DNA from 3 places in the Streptomyces sp. NBC_00178 genome. Region 1 is predicted to be linked to each of the others. Evidence: riboswitches for the same ligand, from Rfam matches in the RefSeq annotation. Region 1 holds a riboswitch; each other region holds the start of a gene.

Region 1 (6,032 bases):
GACGCGCGGGGGCGGCCGGGGACGCCGTCGCACTCCCGCGAAGCGCTCCGCGCTCCTCACCGTCGCCGTGCCCTCCGCCTGCGTCATGAGCGTCGCGGGCATCGCCGCCGCGTCCGTGGGCGGCGTGGGCGGGGCGGACGAGACGAAGGACGAGACCACGTCGATGGCGGCGGCCGACACCGCCACCACCCGGACCGCCGTCGCCAACAACGCGCTGGACACCCAGCTGGCCGCGCTCAACGCCGACGCCGAGAACTTCGCCGACCGTGCCAGCCGCACCCAGGAGCGCCTCGACCTGAAGGAGCGCCAGGCGGCGGAGAAGAAGAAGCGCGAGGAGGAGGCTGCCCGCCGCGAGGCCCTGCGTCCCAAGTTCGCGCTGCCCGTCTCGCAGCACGGCCTCAGCGCCACCTACGGCCAGGCCGGGGTGAACTGGATGTCCGTCCACACCGGTATCGACTTCCCGGTGACCTTCGGCACGCCCGTGATGGCGGCCACCGACGGCACCGTGCGCACCCAGTGGAACAGCGCCTACGGCAACATGGCCATCGTCACCGCCGCCGACGGCACGGAGACCTGGTACTGCCACCTCAGCACGACCAAGATCCGGTCGGGTTCGGTCAAGGCGGGCGACGTCATCGCCTATTCGGGCAGCTCCGGCAACTCCACCGGCCCGCACCTGCACTTCGAGGTACGGCCCGGTGGCGGCTCGGCGATCGACCCGATGCCGTGGCTCCGCAGCCACGGCCTCAACCCGAACTGAGTCAGAGCTTCTCGACCGGCGCGTAGCGCAGCAGGAGCTTCTTCGGCCGCTCGTCGCCGAAGTCGACCGTCGCCTTGGCCTGGTCGCCGAACCCCTCGACGGCGGTCACCGTGCCCAGCCCGAACTGGTCGTGCGTGACCCGGTCCCCCGCCACAAGGGTGACCACGGGCTTCTCCGACGTGCGCCGCGTCGCGAATCCCGACGGCCCGGACTTCGAGCGCGACGAGGACAGCGACGACGTGATCCCCGAAGTGGGGCCCGCCGGAGCGGCCATCGGCCCCTTGCGCTTCCATTCCAGGTGCTGGTCGGGGATCTCCTCCAGGAAGCGCGAGGGCGGGTTGTACGCGGGCTGGCCCCAGGCGCTCCGCATCGCCGCCCGGGTGAGGAAGAGGCGCTCGCGGGCGCGCGTGATGCCCACGTAGGCGAGCCGGCGCTCCTCCTCCAGCTCCTTCACCTGCCCCAGCGCGCGCATGTGCGGGAAGACGCCGTCCTCCATGCCGGTCAGGAAGACCACCGGGAATTCGAGGCCCTTGGCGGTGTGCAGCGTCATCAGCGTGACGACGCCGGAGCCGTCCTCGTCCTCGTCGGGGATCTGGTCGGCGTCGGCGACCAGCGCGACCTTCTCCAGGAACTCCGCGAGCGTCCCGGAGCCCTCGTCCTCGGCCCGCTCCTGCTCGAACTCAAGGGCGACGGAGGCGAGTTCCTGGAGGTTCTCGATACGCGTCTCGTCCTGCGGGTCGGTGGAGGCCTGGAGCTCGGCGAGGTAGCCGGTGCGCTCCATGACCGCCTCCAGCACGACCGCCGGTCCCGCGCCGGACTCCACGATCGTGCGGAGCTCCTCCATGAGCGTGTTGAACCGCTTCACGGCGTTGGCCGAGCGCGCCGCCATCCCGTACGCCTCGTCGACCCGGCGCAGCGCCTGCGGGAAGGAGATCTTCTCGCGCAGGGACAGTGCGTCGATCATCGCCTCGGCCCGGTCGCCGATGCCGCGCTTGGGCACGTTGAGGATGCGGCGCAGCGGGACGGTGTCCTCGGGGTTGGAGAGGACCCGGAGGTAGGCCAGGACGTCCCTGACCTCCTTGCGCTCGTAGAAGCGCACTCCGCCGACGACCTTGTAGGGCAGCCCGACACGGATGAAGATCTCCTCGAAGACCCGGGACTGGGCGTTCGTCCGGTAGAAGACGGCGACGTCTCCCGCCTTCGCCTCCCCGGCGTCCGTCAGCCGGTCGATCTCGTCGGCGACGAACTGCGCCTCGTCGTGTTCGGTGTCGGCGACGTAGCCGGCGATCCGGGTGCCGGCGCCGGCGTTCGTCCAGAGGTTCTTGGGACGGCGGCTCTCGTTGCGCTCGATGACGGCGTTGGCGGCGGAGAGGATCGTCTGGGTGGAGCGGTAGTTCTGCTCCAGCATGATCGTCCTGGCGTCCGGGTAGTCCTCCTCGAACTGGAGGATGTTGCGGATGGTCGCGCCGCGGAAGGCGTAGATCGACTGGTCCGCGTCACCCACGACACAGAGCTCACCCGGGGCGTCGGCCTCACCGGCGGGGCCGACCAGCTCGCGCACCAGGGTGTACTGGGCGTGGTTCGTGTCCTGGTACTCGTCGACCATGACGTGGCGGAAGCGCCGGCGGTAGTGCTCGGCGACGTCGGGGAACGCCTGGAGCAGGTGCACCGTCGTCATGATGATGTCGTCGAAGTCCAGAGCGTTGGCCTCGCGCAGCCGCGCCTGGTAGAGCGCGTAGGCCTGGGCCAGCGTCTTCTCGAAGCCGTCGGCGGCCTGACCGGCGAAGGTCTCCTCGTCGATCAGCTCGTTCTTCAGGTTCGAGACCTTCGCCGTGAACGACTTCGGCGGGTAGCGCTTCGGGTCGAGGTCGAGATCACGGCAGACCAGCGCCATGAGCCGCTTGGAGTCGGCGGCGTCGTAGATCGAGAACGACGAGGTGAAGCCGAGGAGCTTGGACTCGCGCCGCAGGATCCGCACGCAGGCGCTGTGGAACGTCATGACCCACATGGCGTTCGCGCGCGGGCCCACGAGGTCCTCGACACGCTCCTTCATCTCGCCCGCGGCCTTGTTGGTGAAGGTGATCGCGAGGATCTGGCCCGGGTGGACCCCGCGCTCGGCGAGCAGGTGCGCGATCCGGTGCGTGAGCACCCTGGTCTTGCCCGACCCGGCCCCGGCGACGATGAGCAGCGGGGACCCGGCGTGCACGACGGCGGCACGCTGTTCGGTGTTCAGCCCGTCGAGCAGCGCCGCGGAGTCGACGACGGGCCGCGGGGCACCGTCGCGGTAGTACGCGTCACGGGGCGGCGGCGGGCTGTCGAAGACGTCCTTGAACAGGCCCTCCGGCACCGCCTCGGGCGCGTGCTCCTCGGGGGGCGGTGGGGGGCCTTCCTCAGCGTTCTGGAGGCCGGTCAGGAAACTGTCGTCAAAGAGGCTGCTCATCGCTTCACGAGTCTAGGCGGCCGCACCGACAGCCCGGGCCGGATCGGCCGCACGGACCCCCACCGTGCGCTCACCGGCACGGCTCGCCCACGGTGCGTGAGTTCCGGAGGGCTGTACCGGCCCGACGGACCGGCCGGCGCAGAAGGTCACGGAAATGTATCGGGCATATCGGCCATCAACCTTCACAGGAGCACCACGGGTTGGTTAGCGTGCTCCGACGGGTGTCCCGAACCCACTTCAGGCGAACCACGCCGCACGGGCACCCCCGCCGAATCCGTGCTCCGCGAGGTGCCCGGAACCGGGGACCCACACGCATCACCGGGGTGAATCGGCCCGTCTCCACCGGGCCGTAGGGCAGCCTTCCGTTCCGCCCGAACCCGACAGCTAACCCGGTAGGCGGTCCACGGAAGGAGATGCCGGCCTTGGCGTCGCATCGCAAGCCGCGCACCCGGGTGCGCACGACCACCCCTGCCGTCGGTCTCACGACCGCGGCGCTCGCCTCCGTCACCCTGCTCTCCACCCAGAGCGCGACGGCGGCCCCGGCGGAGCCCAAGCCCAGCATCGAGGAAGTACAGAAGAAGGTCGACGCCCTCTACCGGCAGGCCGGTACCGCGACGCAGGAGTACAACCGGGCGAAGTCCGCGTCCGCCGAGCAGCGCTCCAAGGTGGACGCGCTCCTGGAGGCGGCGGCCCAGCGCGCCGACAAGCTGAACGAGACGCGCCGCGAGCTGGGCAGTTACGCCGCCGCCCAGTACCGCAGCGGCGCGATCGCCCCGACGGCGACGTTCTTCCTGGCGGACGACCCGCAGTCGTACTTCGACCAGGACCAGCTGATGGCACGGATGACCAGCCAGCAGCAGAAGACGGTCAACGAGTTCCGCACGCAGCAGAAGGAAGCCGCCGCGAAGCGCGTCGAGGCGACGAAGAGCCTGGAGACGCTGACCGAGTCGCAGGCCTCGCTGCGCACCAGCAAGCAGCAGGTGCAGACGAAGCTGACCGAGGCCCGGTCGCTGCTGTCGAAGCTGACCGCCGAGGAGAAGGCGCGGCTCGCCGAGCTGGAGCGCAAGAAGGAGGCGGAGGCCAAGCGCAAGGCCGAGGACCTGGCCCGGAAGCAGGCCGCCGCCGACAAGGCGGAGTCCGAGCGCGCCAAGGAGGAGACCGCGGGGCAGGGCACCGCCGCCGGCTCGGGCTCCGGCACCGGCTCGGACAGCGGCTATGCCTCGAAGGCCGAGAAGGTCCTGGCCTTCGCTCGCGCCCAGATCGGCAAGCCGTACGTCTGGGGGGCGACGGGCCCGTCCTCGTACGACTGCTCCGGGCTCACCCAGGCGGCCTGGAAGGCGGCCGGGGTGAATCTGCCCCGCACGACGTGGGACCAGGTCGAGGTGGGCACCCGGGTGGCGACGGCGAACCTGAAACCCGGTGACCTGGTGTTCTTCTACGACGACATCAGCCACGTCGGCATCTACAAGGGCGACGGCATGATGATCCACGCACCCAAGCCGGGTGCGAACGTCCGCGAGGAGTCGATCTACTACATGCCGATCTACGGAAGCGTGCGCCCGGCCTGAGGCACGCTCCTGCGGGAGCGCGACGGTCGCACGGCTCGCGGAGGCCGCACACGCGGGAGGGGCCCGGGGACGATCCCCCGGGCCCCTCCCGCGTCCGCGCGGACGCTCAGGTCCAGAGCGTGGCGATGAAGATGTTGGCGACGGTCAGCCCGCCGACCGCGGCGAAGGCGCCCTTGCCGGCCTTCTCGTCGTCGCGCTTCACGTAGACCACCGCGAGGATCGCGACCAGGATCAGGAGCTTGATCCCGATCTTGACGTTGTTCACGTGCTGGTCGTCGGCCTGGTTCAGCCCGACGAGGGCGATACCGGTGACGAGCATGGTGAGCGCGCCGTGCAGCATGGCGGGGACGAAGCGGGCCGTGCCCGCCTCCATGGCCTTCATCTGGGTGAGGAATCCGCCCAGCAGGGAGGCGATTCCGATGATGTGCAAGGCCACGAAGACATTGATGAGTACGTCCATGGCCGCAGCCTAGCCCCGGCCATATCAGCACTCTTCAGCCAGGTATGACTTAACGATGAGTTGACGCGAGGACTGCGCGAATTGCCGGACTCCGGTTGGATTTCCCGGTCATTCCATGGAAACGAAACTGCATCTGAGGGCAATAGCTGTCATTACGCCTCTTCCCCGTGCCCCGGGTTTAGCGTCACGTCCCAGGTGACCGATTCGTTACCGCCGCCCCCGTACCGGGCGGCACCCCGGTCACCCCGCCAGGAAATCCGGCGGCGGGCCACTCCCCCCTGTGGTGGCCCGCCGCCGGACCCGGGCGGGCCCGACGGTCTCCCCGGCGGGCAGTCGAACGGAAGGACGCACCACCCCCGTGGCCGCCCATCGCACCGCCGCTCACCGCAAGCCCAAGCAGCGCCTGTTCACCGGGCCTGCTGCCCGCACCGCCGCCACCCTCGCCCTCGCCGGCGCGGCGTCCGCCACCGCCCTCGAGGGTGCCGCCCAGGCCGATCCCCAGCTGACCCCGGCCCAGGTCAGGAGCAAGGTGGACCGGCTGTACCACGACGCCGAGACCGCCACCGAGCGGTACAACGGAGCGAAGGAGGAGGCCGCGGCGTCGGAGAAGTCCCTGGACGCCCTGCGCGACGAGGCGGCCCGCAGGACCGAGCGCCTCAACGCCGCCCGCGACGCCCTGGGTTCGTACGCCGCCGCCCAGTACCGCAGCGCCGGCATCGACCCGGCCGTCCGGCTGGCCCTCTCGTCGGACCCCGACGAATACCTGGAGCGCGCCTCCTTCGAGGACCGGGTGGGAGACCGCCA
Region 2 (6,032 bases), 3.4 Mb from region 1:
TCGTCTCACAACTGCTCACCGGCGCGGTGGCGGCGGCCGCACCCGGCGGGGGCGGCATACCCGTCACCGACGTCGTCGCCGCCCCGGAGGCCGACCCCCGCGGCAGCGCGCTCGGCGCGAGCATCCTGCCGCTCGCGCTGGCCGGAGTCGCCGCAGGGGCGATCGTCACCCTGCTGAAGCTACGCGGGGCCCGGGCGGCCGCGACCCTGATCGGCGCCTCGGCCCTGGTCGGGCTCGTGGCGACCGCTCTGGCCCACAGCTGGCTCGGCGTGATCACGGGCGACTGGTGGGCAGAGGCAGGCGTCGTCGGACTCACCGTCGTGGCGATCGGCTCGGCGGTGGCGGGGCTGGCCGCACTCCTCGGCACGCCGGGCATCGGCCTGGGGGCGCTGCTGATGGTGCTGTTGGGCAATCCGTTCTCCGGCGTGACCAGTGCGCCCGAACTGCTTCCCGCACCGGTCGGCGTCCTCGGGCAGTGGCTGCCGCCCGGGGCGGGCGGCTCCCTGCTGCGGTCGGTCGCCTTCTTCGACGGTCACGCGGCGGGCGGACCTGCGCTGACCCTCGCGGTGTGGGCCGCCCTCGGCCTGACCGCCGTACTGGTGGGCGGGCGCGGGCACCGCGACGATCCGGCACGCCGCGTCGAGACCGCCGAGCACGCACCGGAGCCCGCACTCGCCTGAACGGCCCGCCCTCCGCGCCGAGTCGCGTCCTCCCCGCCCGCGCGGCGGAGGGCGCGACTTTGCGTTCCGTCGGCGGCGGGAGCCCCGGTCGGTCGGTCGTCCCGGTCGTGGCCGCGGTGCTCCGCGGCGACGCCGAAGCGGCGCCGTCCGCACTCGGCCGGCTCCGAGGATCGGATCGACGACACCATGCGCTTCCTCGTCTGCGAGGTGGAGACCTTCTGCATCGGCCGAGCGGGTTCCGGCGCCGCGGTGCTGCTGGCCGCGGGCGCCCCCGGTCGCGACATGCGCTGCCCGGCGCCCGGGTAGTCATTCAGCAACCCGCCCTGGAGGAGCCGGTGCGGGGGCAGCCCTCGGATCTCGGGATCCCGGCACGCGAGTTGTCGCGCGAGCGTGAGCTGCTCACAGCGATGCCGGCGTTCCACACAGGGCGTTCCGCACAGGAGATCAGCGCCGACATCAAGCGGGACACCATCCTCGACGCCCCGGCCGCCCTGGCGTTCGGGCTGGTGGACCACGTCGTGGAGAACCGCACTCCGTCCCAGCCGCCGCACCCCGCGAGGTGAACCAGCGATGCTCACACCCCAGTTCCCGCCCCTGCCCGCACTCACCCGCGCCGAGGCCGAGTTCATCGACTCCTACCTCGAGGCGCTCGACCAGCTCGGCCGCATCAACCCCGCCCGCGGCGGCGATACGTACGGGGCGCTGCGGGCGGCGCAGGCGCTCGCCTCCAGGGCGGTCGTCCTGCGCGACGCGCTCACGCTCATGCACGAACGGGGTGAGTCGCGGATCCACGCGGAGACGCTGGCCAGGGCGTTACGGGTGCTGGACGGGGAGCGGCGGGCCGGGCGGGTCGCCGTGCCGCCCGCGCCGGCCGGCTGAACACAGGCGCCTGACTCCCCGGCGAGGGAACTCCCTTGCGGCGCTCTTGCCGACACGCCCGACGACTCGATGAGTTTTCCTCGCTCGTTCGGCGTAGAAGGTCCCCCTCCCGAGGGACAGCCCAACTTGCGCATGCGGCGCGGACAGTGAACGGAATCTGTCGTTCCACCGCTGGTGCGGGGCTGGTCCGGCGCGGCCGAGCGGCCACGGGATCAGCCTCGTCCACCCGAATGGATCAGTGGTGACGACTCTCACACAGCGCGGCTTCAGCGAGGAAATCCGGCGGGGCGTGCGTAAAGATCCCTGGGACGACAAGCCCCCGCCGCCGCGGCGGGGCGGTCCGGGCGGACGCCGAGTCCTGCCGCTGTCCGGATGCCTGGTCGACAGAAGTGGATCGGCAGGAGTGGAGGACCCGAGCACAACGGGCCGCCCGGACATCCGGACGGCCCTCGGGGTGAAGCCGCCTTGCGCGGCCGGGCAACTTCGCCAGCCCGAACCCGACAGGTCATCCTTCACAGGCGGCTGACGAAGGGTTGCGCATGACTGCGCAGGTTCATGTCCCGTCTCTGTTCGCCCGGGTCGGCACGGCCTCGGTTCTCACGTTCGCCGTAGGCACCACGATGCTGGCGCCCGGTTTCGTCGAGGACGCCGAGGCCGCGAGCCATTCGACGAGGGCTCTCGACATCGCCGCCTCGAAGAAGGGCGCGCCCTACAGATACGGCGCCACAGGCCCGCACCGGTTCGACTGCTCCGGGCTGACGCTCTACTCGTATCGGAAAGCGGGCAAGAAACTTCCCCGCACGGCGCAGCAGCAGTACAACAAGACCCGCCATATCTCCAGGTCGCAGCGGAAACGCGGCGACCTGGTCTTCTTTCACTCGGGGCGCGGTGTCTACCACGTCGGGATCTACGCCGGAAGCGGCCGGATCTGGCACTCCCCGAAGACCGGGGCGGTGGTCCGGCTGGAGAAGATCTGGTCGAACAGCGTCTGGTACGGGAGGGTCCGCTGACCCCTTCGTCCGCCCGACGCCTTCGGCACCACTTCCCACCGTGATCAGTGCAGCAGGGGCCCGGTCACCAGCACGAGTCCCAGCGCGGTGAGCGCCGTGCCGCTGCCGCCCTCGATGGCGCGGGCGGTACGCGGCCGGCGCAGCCACCTGCCGAGACGGTCCACGAGCAGCGCCACGGCCGGGAACCAGACGAGCGCGAGCAGCACGACCACCGAGGCGAGCAGCAGCGTCCTCGGCAGGGGCGCCTGGCCGTCGGGGACGAACTGCGGCAGCAGGCTGAGGAAGAGCACGGGCGCCTTCGGGTTCAGCGCGTTGGTCAGGAAACCCTGGCGCAGCGAGCGTCCCGGGCCCGGCGCCGTCCCGCCCCGGCCCGCCTCCTCCGTGCCCGGAGCCGAGGCGGGCCGCTTACGCATCGCCCGGAGTCCGCTGAGGCCCAGGTAGAGCACGTACGCCCCGCCGAGCAACTGGACGGTGCGGAAGAGAACGGGCGTCGCCACGAGCACGGCGGCGAGCCCGGCCACCGCCAGCGCGGTGTGCACGAGCAGCCCTCCGGCGACTCCGACCGCGGTGGCGAGGCCGGAGCGGCGGGATGCCAGGGCGTTGCGTACGACCACGGTGAAGTCCGCGCCGGGCAGCGCGACCATGCCTGCCGCCACGGCGACGAAGGCCAGAAGTTGTGCGTCCATGGAGACACTCTGACCCGTGGGAGCCTTTAGCGTGTACTTGCAATCTTCTGGGTCTGCCAAAAGGAATGCTTCATGTACGACCCCGTCAGGCTGGCCGCACTGGTGGCGGTGGCCGAGGCCGGATCGATCACCCGGGCCGCCGCCCGGCTGGGCTACACGGCGCCGGCGCTCTCCCAGCAGCTGGCCAAGCTGGAGAGGGAGGCGGGCGCCGCCCTCCTCGTCCGGCACCACCGCGGGGCACGGCTGACCGCCGCCGGCGAGCTGCTGGCCGGCCGGGCCAGGCGCGTCCTCGACGAGATGGACCAGGCACGGCACGAGCTGGCCCGGCTCACGGGACTGTCGGGCGGCAGACTGCGGGTGGGCACCTTCGTGACGGCCGGAATCCACCTGCTGCCGCCGGTCCTGACCGCCTTCCGGCGCGCCCACCCGGATGTGGAGCTGGCGGTCACGGACTACGAGCCTCCCGCGGGTGTGGCCGCCGTGGCGGCGGGCGACGTGGACCTGGCACTGACCCACGCGTACGAACCCGCTGCCGCGGCGCCCCTGCCGGCCGGGGTGTCGGCCGATGCGCTGCTCGTCGAGGACCTGGTGCTCGTCACCGCGCCGGGGCAGATGCTGTCCGGGAGCAGCGGCCCGCTTCCCCTGGCCGATCTGGCGGGTCGCCCGCTGATCAGCAGCGCGCCGCTGCATCCGCCCCGCCGCGGGGTGGAACGCGCGCTGGCCGAGGCGGGTGCGACCCCTGCGGTCGTGTGCGAGTCACCGGGGTACGCACTCGTCTGCGCGCTGGTCAGCGCCGGCCTCGGTGTCGCCGTGGTACCCGAGATGGTCGCGGCCATGTCCCCGGCGCCGCTGGCCGTCCGACGGCTGGAGCAGGCAGGGTTCCGCCGGACGATCTCGGTGGTCCACCGGGGCCGGGAGAACACGGCGGCCGCCGCCACGCTGCTGGCACTGCTGCGGAGTGGTTTCGGCCGGGCAGGCGCGCCGTGAGTCTGTGTCAGGCCTGCGCGGGGACGGGCCAGGGCAGGACGATCGAGACGGTCTTGCCCCCGTCGGGGGTGGGGATGACGCTGAGTCTCCCCCCGCACTCCTTCGTGAGGGAGCGGATGATCACCATGCCACGGCCGTTGTCCTGGCGGACGGCCGCGGGCAGCTTCTGCGGCCAGCGGGGGTGGCTGTCCGTCACACCCAGGTAGAACTCCTCGTCCCGGTCGAGCCGGAGGTCGACGGTGAAGGTGGGTGACAGTCCGAAGGTGTGCTGGACGGCGTTGGTGGTGAGTTCCGAGACGATCAGCCTTACCGCGTCGGCCAGTTCGCCGCCTTCGGCGAGGCCCCACTCGGTGAGTACCCGCGCGACGTAACCGCGGGCGGCGGACACCGAGGCCGGGTCGCTCGGCAAGGTGACGGTCGCTTCCTGATGGTCTGCCATGGCGTCGCCGTCCCTTCCCGCCCCGACCGTTCCGCAACCGGTCCGGAATGTGGTTCGCGTCAGACTGCCATCTCCCGGGCCGTCCGTACCTGCGATCCACCAAGATATGCATATATCTGTCGCCCATTCCGGTGAACCATGCCCCGGGAACCGTGACCGGGCGCCACACTGGCCACTTTCCGAGCCGCCCCGGACGGGGTCGGCTCTCCGTACAACGGAGGGAGGCCGCCGTGCGCAACGGCCCGGTCGTACGCCGCCGCAAACTCGGCGAAGAGCTGCGCGGTCTGCGTCACACATCCGGACTCACGAGCCGGGAAGCCGCGGGCATGCTCGGCTGGCACCAGTCGAAGGTGAGCCGGATCGAGACGGGCGCGAGCGGGGTGTCCCCCGACGACGTGACGCGGTTACTGGACGTCTACGGCGTGGACGACGGGCAGTTGCGCTCCCTGCTCCAGACGCTCGCCGGATCCGCGGGCGGGGGCGGAAGCGGCTGGTGGCACGCCTATCGGGGCCTCATTCCGCCGCAGTACCGTGACTTCATCAGTCTCGAGTCGCAGGCGGAGGCCGCACGCACACTTGAGACATCGGTGGTGCCGGGGCTCCTCCAGACCGCCGACTACGCGCGAGCCGTGACCCTCTCCACCCTGGACGGCCTGCCCCCCTCGGCTCTCGACTCCCTGGTGGAGGTCAGGCTCGCCCGGCAGAGCGTCCTCCACACGCCCGGACCACTGCGCCTCAGCGTGGTGCTCGACGAGGCGGTCCTCAGGCGCCAGGTCGGGGGCGCCAGGGTGATGCGGGAACAGCTGCGGCACCTGCTGCGGGCCGCCCGGCTTCCGCACGTGACCCTGCAGTTGCTGCCCTTCGAGGCGGGAGGGTACGTCGGCCTCACCGGACCCTTCGTTATCTTCTCCTTTCCGAGCACATCTGATCTGGATGTGGTCGTTCTTGACCACTTGACGAGTAGCCTCTATCTGGAGCGGAGAGAAGACCTCGAGGCGTACAGCTCGGCCTTCCGCACGATGCAGGCCCACGCGCTGTCGCCGGAGCGTTCGCTGGACCTCATCGCCGCGCTGGCCGGCGACGGTGAGACGGAACCTTCAGACTGCCCGAGGGGGGCACGATGTCCGACCGTCCCGCACAGCTCACCACGTCCGCGACCGAGTGGCGGCGCAGCAGCCGCAGCACCGGAATGAACAACTGCGTGGAAACCGCGCTCGTCGCCCCCGGCAGACTCGCCGTCCGGGACTCCAAGGACACGTCACGTGCGCACCTGAGCCTCTCAGGTGCGGCCTGGGCGGCCTTCGTGACCTCGCTGCGCGGCCCCGACGGCCGCCCAGGAGGCCTCAGCTGA
Region 3 (6,032 bases), 1.4 Mb from region 1:
TCTGCTGAACATCGATCCGCCGGACCACACCCGGCTGCGCCGGCTCGTGTCCAAGGCCTTCACCCCGCGCCGGGTCGCCGAGTTCGCGCCCCGCGTGCAGGAACTGACGGACGGCCTGATCGACTCGTTCATCGAGGAGGGCAAGGCGGACCTGATCCACGACTTCGCCTTCCCGCTTCCCATCTACGCGATCTGCGACCTGCTGGGGGTCCCCCGGGAGGACCAGGACGACTTCCGGGACTGGGCGGGCATGATGATCCGCCACGGTGGCGGCCCGCGGGGCGGGGTGGCCAGGTCCGTCAAGAAGATGCGCGGTTACCTCGCCGAACTCATCCACCGCAAGAGGGAGAATCCCGGCGACGACCTCATCTCCGGCCTGATCAAGGCCAGCGACCATGGTGAGCACCTCACCGAGAACGAGGCCGCGGCGATGGCCTTCATCCTCCTCTTCGCCGGTTTCGAGACAACCGTCAACCTGATCGGCAACGGGATCCACGCGCTGCTGCGCAACCCGTCGCAGCGCGAGCGCCTGGAGCTCTCGCTCGCGGCGGGGGAGACCGGACTGCTCGCCACCGGTATCGAGGAGCTGCTGCGCTACGACGGGCCCGTGGAGCTCGCCACATGGCGCTACGCCACCGAACCCGTGGCGCTGGGAGGGCAGGTCATCGCGACGGGCGACCCCGTCCTCGTGGTGCTCGCGGCGGCCGACCGCGACCCAGGGCGATTCCAGCATGCGGACACCCTGGATCTCGCTCGGAGTGACAACCAGCACCTCGGTTACGGTCACGGCATCCACTACTGCCTGGGGGCGCCGCTGGCCCGCCTGGAAGGGCAGGTGGCTCTGGCGACCCTGCTGAGACGGCTCCCTGACCTGCGGCTCGCCGTCGATCATGCCGATTTGCGGTGGCGTGGCGGCCTCATCATGCGTGGACTGCGCACGCTTCCCGTGGAGTTCGGTCCCGGTCATACACCGGCGGAAGGTGACATTCTGTCAACTCTGTGACTTTCACGTGATCTCCGCTGCATCGACTTGTGACACACGTTCGAGTAGGGCTAGGTTCACCGTTCGACTCACCCGTCACATGTCAGTCACACGGAAGGCAATCCCATGGGCTCCGCGAACGGCAGACACCGTCGCCCTCGTCAGGCACCCGCCATCGTCGTCGCCGCAGGCGTCACAGGATCGGCGATTGCCATCCCGCTGCTCGGCGCCGGTGGCGCGCAGGCCGCAGACGCCTCGACGTGGGACCGCGTCGCCGAGTGCGAGAGCGGCGGCATATGGAGCGCCGACCTCGGCAACGGCTACTACGGAGGCCTGCAGTTCTCCGAGGCCACATGGTCGGCCTACGGCGGCGCGGCCTACGCGGCGCGGGCCGACCTCGCGAGCCGCTCGCAGCAGATCGCCGTCGCCGAGAAGGTGCTGGAGGACAAGGGCCCCCAGGCGTGGCCCAGCTGCGCGGTGATCTCCGGGCTGGCGCTCGACGGGGCGCTGCCGGGCATCGATCCGGGCAACGAGCCGTCCGCCGAGCCGACGGAGACCGCGACCCCGTCCGCCACCTCCTCCGCGGAGGAGAAGGACGGCGCGGACGCGAAGGGCGAGGCCGGCAAGAGCGCGTCCGCCGGTAAGGCGGACAAGGGTGAGAAGGCGGACACGTCCGGCTCCTCGCCCTCCGCGACGCCGTCGGCCGAGGCGTCCGGCGCGCCGAAGGCCGAGGGGTCCAAGGCCGGCAAGCACCGGGGTGCCCCCGCCCCGGAGGCGACCGAGGAGTCGTCCTCGGCCGCCGAGGCGCGCGAGTCGGGCAGGCACGCCTCGCGCGGCGCCACCGAGGGGCGTCAGGGTGCGGAGGGGACGTACACCGTCCAGGAGGGTGACAACCTCTGGGCGATCGCCGACACGGAGGACCTGCCCGGTGGGTGGCCCGCCCTCTACGAGGCCAACAAGGCCGAGCTCGGCTCGGACCCCGACCTGATCCTCCCCGGCCAGAGCCTGGACCTCGGTCTCGGCCTGGGCGGGGACGCGAGCGGGACGTCGGCGGAGGCGCCGGCGGAGGTCCCGGCCGCCAACTGATCAAAAGCACGAAAACACCCCGAAATCAGGGGTAGTTCAGAGGCCTATGTCCACTTATGCGTAAGTGAGACATGGGTCTCTTTGCTTCAACTGGGGTGTCATGTACGCCCGGTCTGTCCATATCCGCTCCGACCTGCGTGAACGGCCGGCCGCGCTGCTCGCTAAGGCGCTGATTGACCGTTATGCCCATTTTTGAATGTAGGGGTTGTGTGTGATTACGGTCGGAGCCGCTCGCACCGCGGGCACCTTCGACCGTCACGCCGAATCCTGCCGTCGGTCGGGGGGAACGACGCGTAAAGCGCCGTAGGCAGGAGCGGGGGACCCAGGTAAGTGCCGGGACCCGGCCGTCCGAGGACGGCTGAGGACCGGCTGGGGGTGAAGTCGTCCGCGAGTGCGGTCGGCCGGGCAACTCACAGGCCCGAACCCGACAGCTCACCTCGTAGGCATCGGTGAGGAGAACCATGCTGCTTTCCAGCAAGGGCAAGCACCGCCGCCCGTCCAAGGCCGTCCGCATAGCCACCCTGGCTGGCGTCACCGGTGCGGCCGTCGCCGTCCCGCTGATGGGCGCGACCGGTGCTTCCGCGGCCTCCGTCGAGACCTGGGACGCCGTCGCCCAGTGCGAGTCCGGTGGCAACTGGTCCATCAACACCGGCAACGGCTACTACGGCGGCCTGCAGTTCTCGGCCTCCAGCTGGGCGGCCGCCGGCGGTACGCAGTACGCGGCCCGCGCCGACCTGGCCACCAAGGGCCAGCAGATCGCCGCCGCCGAGAAGCTCCTCGACCTGCAGGGCCCGGGCGCCTGGGCCTGCGCCGGTGCCGGCGGCCTGACGAACGACGGTGTCGACCCGGGTGTGGACACCGGCTCCGCGCCGAAGGCCGAGACGAAGGCGCAGCCGGAGCGCAAGGCCGAGCAGCCCGCCTCGCGCAGCGAGAAGCGCGAGACCGTCACCACCCCGACCGGCCAGAAGGTCGAGAAGGGGGACGGCGAGTACAAGGTGAAGGCCGGCGACACCCTCAGCAAGATCGCCGAGGCGAAGAAGGTCAAGGGCGGCTGGCAGAAGCTGTTCAAGCTGAACGACGACATCGTCCAGAAGGCCGACCTGATCTTCCCGGGGCAGCAGCTCCACCTGAAGTAGTCACGAGCGGTACGGGGTCCTCCTCCGCCCCGACGGCCCGGCCCGGCGCGCCCACCCCCCTGTGTGCCGGGCCGGGGCCGTGCTCAGGGGATCCCGGAGGGCTCCCGGGCGGGGCCCCGTGGAGGACTCCTGCGGGGGCGCGCGTTCAACTGTTGTAGTTACTAGCCAGTAAATATCTGGAGATTTGCCCGTAATGCAGGTCCTTGGGTCCTTTTTCGTCCCAGGGGACGGGCGGACGGCCGACGGAGCGGGCCGAGCCGGTTAGGCTCGTGGCGCAAGGCCACAGTGACCCTGCACATCCAGTGTCATATCCCAGAAGGAGATGCCTCGTGCCGTCCATCGACGTCGTCGTAGCCAGGGAAATCCTCGACTCCCGGGGCAACCCCACGGTCGAGGTCGAGGTTGGCCTCGACGACGGCAGCACGGGACGTGCTGCTGTTCCGTCCGGCGCCTCCACCGGTGCGTTCGAGGCCATTGAGCTTCGCGACGGCGACCCCAACCGCTACCAGGGCAAGGGCGTCGAGAAGGCCGTCCTCGCCGTGATCGAGCAGATCGGCCCGGAGCTCGTCGGTTACGACGCCACCGAGCAGCGCCTCATCGACCAGGCGATGTTCGACCTGGACGCCACCGAGAACAAGGGCTCCCTCGGCGCCAACGCGATCCTCGGCGTCTCGCTGGCCGTGGCGCACGCCGCGTCCGAGGCCTCCGACCTCCCGCTGTTCCGCTACCTCGGCGGCCCGAACGCGCACCTGCTGCCCGTTCCGATGATGAACATCCTGAACGGCGGCTCGCACGCCGACTCCAACGTGGACATCCAGGAGTTCATGATCGCGCCGATCGGCGCCGAGTCCTTCTCCGAGGCCCTTCGCTGGGGCGCGGAGATCTACCACACGCTGAAGAAGGTCCTGAAGACCAAGGGCCTCTCCACCGGTCTCGGTGACGAGGGCGGCTTCGCTCCCAACCTCGAGTCCAACCGCGCCGCCCTCGACCTCATCCTCGAGGCCGTCAAGGAGGCCGGTTACGTCCCGGGCCGCGACATCGCGCTCGCGCTCGACGTCGCCGCGTCCGAGTTCTACAAGGACGGCGTCTACGAGTTCGAGGGCAAGTCCCGCTCGGCCGCCGAGATGACCGAGTACTACGAGGAGCTCGTCTCCGCGTACCCGCTGGTCTCCATCGAGGACCCGCTGTACGAGGACGACTGGGCCGGCTGGAAGGTCATCACCGACAAGCTGGGCTCCAAGGTGCAGATCGTCGGCGACGACCTGTTCGTGACCAACCCGGAGCGCCTCGCCCGCGGCATCGAGGAGGGCTCGGCCAACGCCCTGCTCGTCAAGGTCAACCAGATCGGTTCGCTGACCGAGACCCTGGACGCCGTCGAGCTCGCGCAGCGCAACGGCTTCAAGTGCATGATGTCCCACCGCTCCGGTGAGACCGAGGACGTCACCATCGCCGACCTCGCGGTCGCGGTGAACTGCGGCCAGATCAAGACCGGCGCCCCGGCCCGCTCGGACCGCGTCGCCAAGTACAACCAGCTGCTGCGCATCGAGGAGATCCTCGACGACGCCGCGGTGTACGCGGGCCGTTCGGCGTTCCCGCGGTTCCGCTTCGAGGGCTGACGGCCCGAGTCCGGAGCACCAGCCTCCGTCCGTCCCCGCATCCGGTCCCGTACCGTGTGCGGGGACGGACGTGCGTAACGGGAGGCGTGAGACATGGCCGGGAAGGACCGCGACCGGTTCTCCACCGCGACCAGGCTGCGGCTGCTCGGTGAGCAGACGGCGGCCCGTGTCTACCGGTCCCAGAACCGCCGCCAGGCCCGCCGCTCCAGGCTCACCGGGCGGGCGGCGTTCCTGGCGCTGATCGTCTGCTCCCTGGTGGTGGCGCTGGCGTACCCGATGCGGCAGTACATCTCCCAGCGCGACCAGATCGCCGACCAGGAGAGGCTGTCGAGGCAGGCGCGCGAGCGGACCGAGGAACTGCGCGACGAGAAGGCGCGGCTCAAGGACGACGCGTACATCCGCCGTCTGGCCCGGGAGCACCTCCACTACGTGATGCCGGGGGAGACCGCCTTCACGGTGATCGACCCCGACGCGGCCGAGGTGCGCCGCGGCGATCCGGGGGCCACCGGGCGGCCCTGGCACACCAACCTCTGGGACGGCGTCGACAGCGCCGACCGCGAATGACCCCGCCCCCGCGGCGGCCCTGGACCGGGGGCACGCACCGTGCCCCGCTCCCGCGCCGACACATACAGACCGACCGATGACATTCAAGGCAGGCATGGACACGCCCCCTCCGCAGACCGAATCCACCACGCCCACCGCCGCGGACATCGCCGCGTTCGAGCTCCAGCTCGGCCGCCCGCCGCGCGGGCTGCGCGCCATCGCGCACCGCTGCCCCTGCGGCAATCCGGACGTGGTCGAGACCCAGCCCCGTCTGGAGGACGGCACGCCGTTCCCGACGACGTACTACCTGTCGTGCCCGCGTGCGGCTTCCGCGATCGGCACGCTGGAGGCCAACGGGGTCATGAAGGAGATGACCGCGCGCCTGGCGGAGGACCCCGAGCTGGCCGCCGCCTACCGCGCGGCCCACGAGGACTACCTCGCCCGGCGTGACGCCATCGAGGTCCTGGAGGGCTTCCCGAGCGCGGGCGGCATGCCCGACCGCGTGAAGTGCCTGCACGTCCTGGTCGGCCACTCGCTGGCGGCCGGCCCCGGCGTCAACCCGCTGGGCGACGAGGCGATCGCGATGCTGCCGGAGTGGTGGGCGAAGGGCCCCTGCGTCACGCCGTGCGGCGACACCGACGCGTCCTGATCCCGCGCGGTACCCGTCCA

Evidence for each region. Region 1 has a riboswitch for cyclic di-AMP ahead of OHT61_RS19795 (C40 family peptidase). Riboswitches for the same ligand answer to the same signal wherever they lie in the genome.
Region 2: another riboswitch for cyclic di-AMP. It lies ahead of OHT61_RS04380 (C40 family peptidase); the one in region 1 lies ahead of OHT61_RS19795 (C40 family peptidase).
Region 3: another riboswitch for cyclic di-AMP. It lies ahead of OHT61_RS13150 (transglycosylase family protein); the one in region 1 lies ahead of OHT61_RS19795 (C40 family peptidase).

Annotation. Positions count from the first base shown of each region.
Region 1 covers NZ_CP108143.1:4,493,441-4,499,472, reverse strand. Annotated here, with positions in the region: gene OHT61_RS19805 (M23 family metallopeptidase) at 1-760, shown strand, start outside; gene pcrA (DNA helicase PcrA) at 762-3,200, opposite strand; cyclic di-AMP (ydaO/yuaA leader) riboswitch at 3,457-3,615, shown strand; gene OHT61_RS19795 (C40 family peptidase) at 3,614-4,768, shown strand; gene OHT61_RS19790 (hypothetical protein) at 4,875-5,228, opposite strand; gene OHT61_RS19785 (C40 family peptidase) at 5,587-6,032, shown strand, end outside.
Region 2 covers NZ_CP108143.1:1,044,472-1,050,503, forward strand. Annotated here, with positions in the region: gene OHT61_RS04365 (ABC transporter permease) at 1-680, shown strand, start outside; partial or broken gene OHT61_RS04370 (ATP-dependent Clp protease proteolytic subunit) at 861-1,243, shown strand; gene OHT61_RS04375 (hypothetical protein) at 1,251-1,559, shown strand; cyclic di-AMP (ydaO/yuaA leader) riboswitch at 1,923-2,095, shown strand; gene OHT61_RS04380 (C40 family peptidase) at 2,099-2,569, shown strand; gene OHT61_RS04385 (LysE family translocator) at 2,614-3,255, opposite strand; gene OHT61_RS04390 (LysR family transcriptional regulator) at 3,328-4,242, shown strand; gene OHT61_RS04395 (ATP-binding protein) at 4,250-4,681, opposite strand; gene OHT61_RS04400 (helix-turn-helix domain-containing protein) at 4,912-5,874, shown strand; gene OHT61_RS04405 (DUF397 domain-containing protein) at 5,802-6,032, shown strand; gene OHT61_RS04410 (8-amino-7-oxononanoate synthase) at 6,025-6,032, opposite strand, start outside.
Region 3 covers NZ_CP108143.1:3,069,777-3,075,808, reverse strand. Annotated here, with positions in the region: gene OHT61_RS13160 (cytochrome P450 family protein) at 1-1,003, shown strand, start outside; gene OHT61_RS13155 (LysM peptidoglycan-binding domain-containing protein) at 1,109-2,068, shown strand; cyclic di-AMP (ydaO/yuaA leader) riboswitch at 2,358-2,529, shown strand; gene OHT61_RS13150 (transglycosylase family protein) at 2,530-3,204, shown strand; gene eno (phosphopyruvate hydratase) at 3,534-4,820, shown strand; gene OHT61_RS13140 (FtsB family cell division protein) at 4,914-5,384, shown strand; gene OHT61_RS13135 (DUF501 domain-containing protein) at 5,479-6,012, shown strand.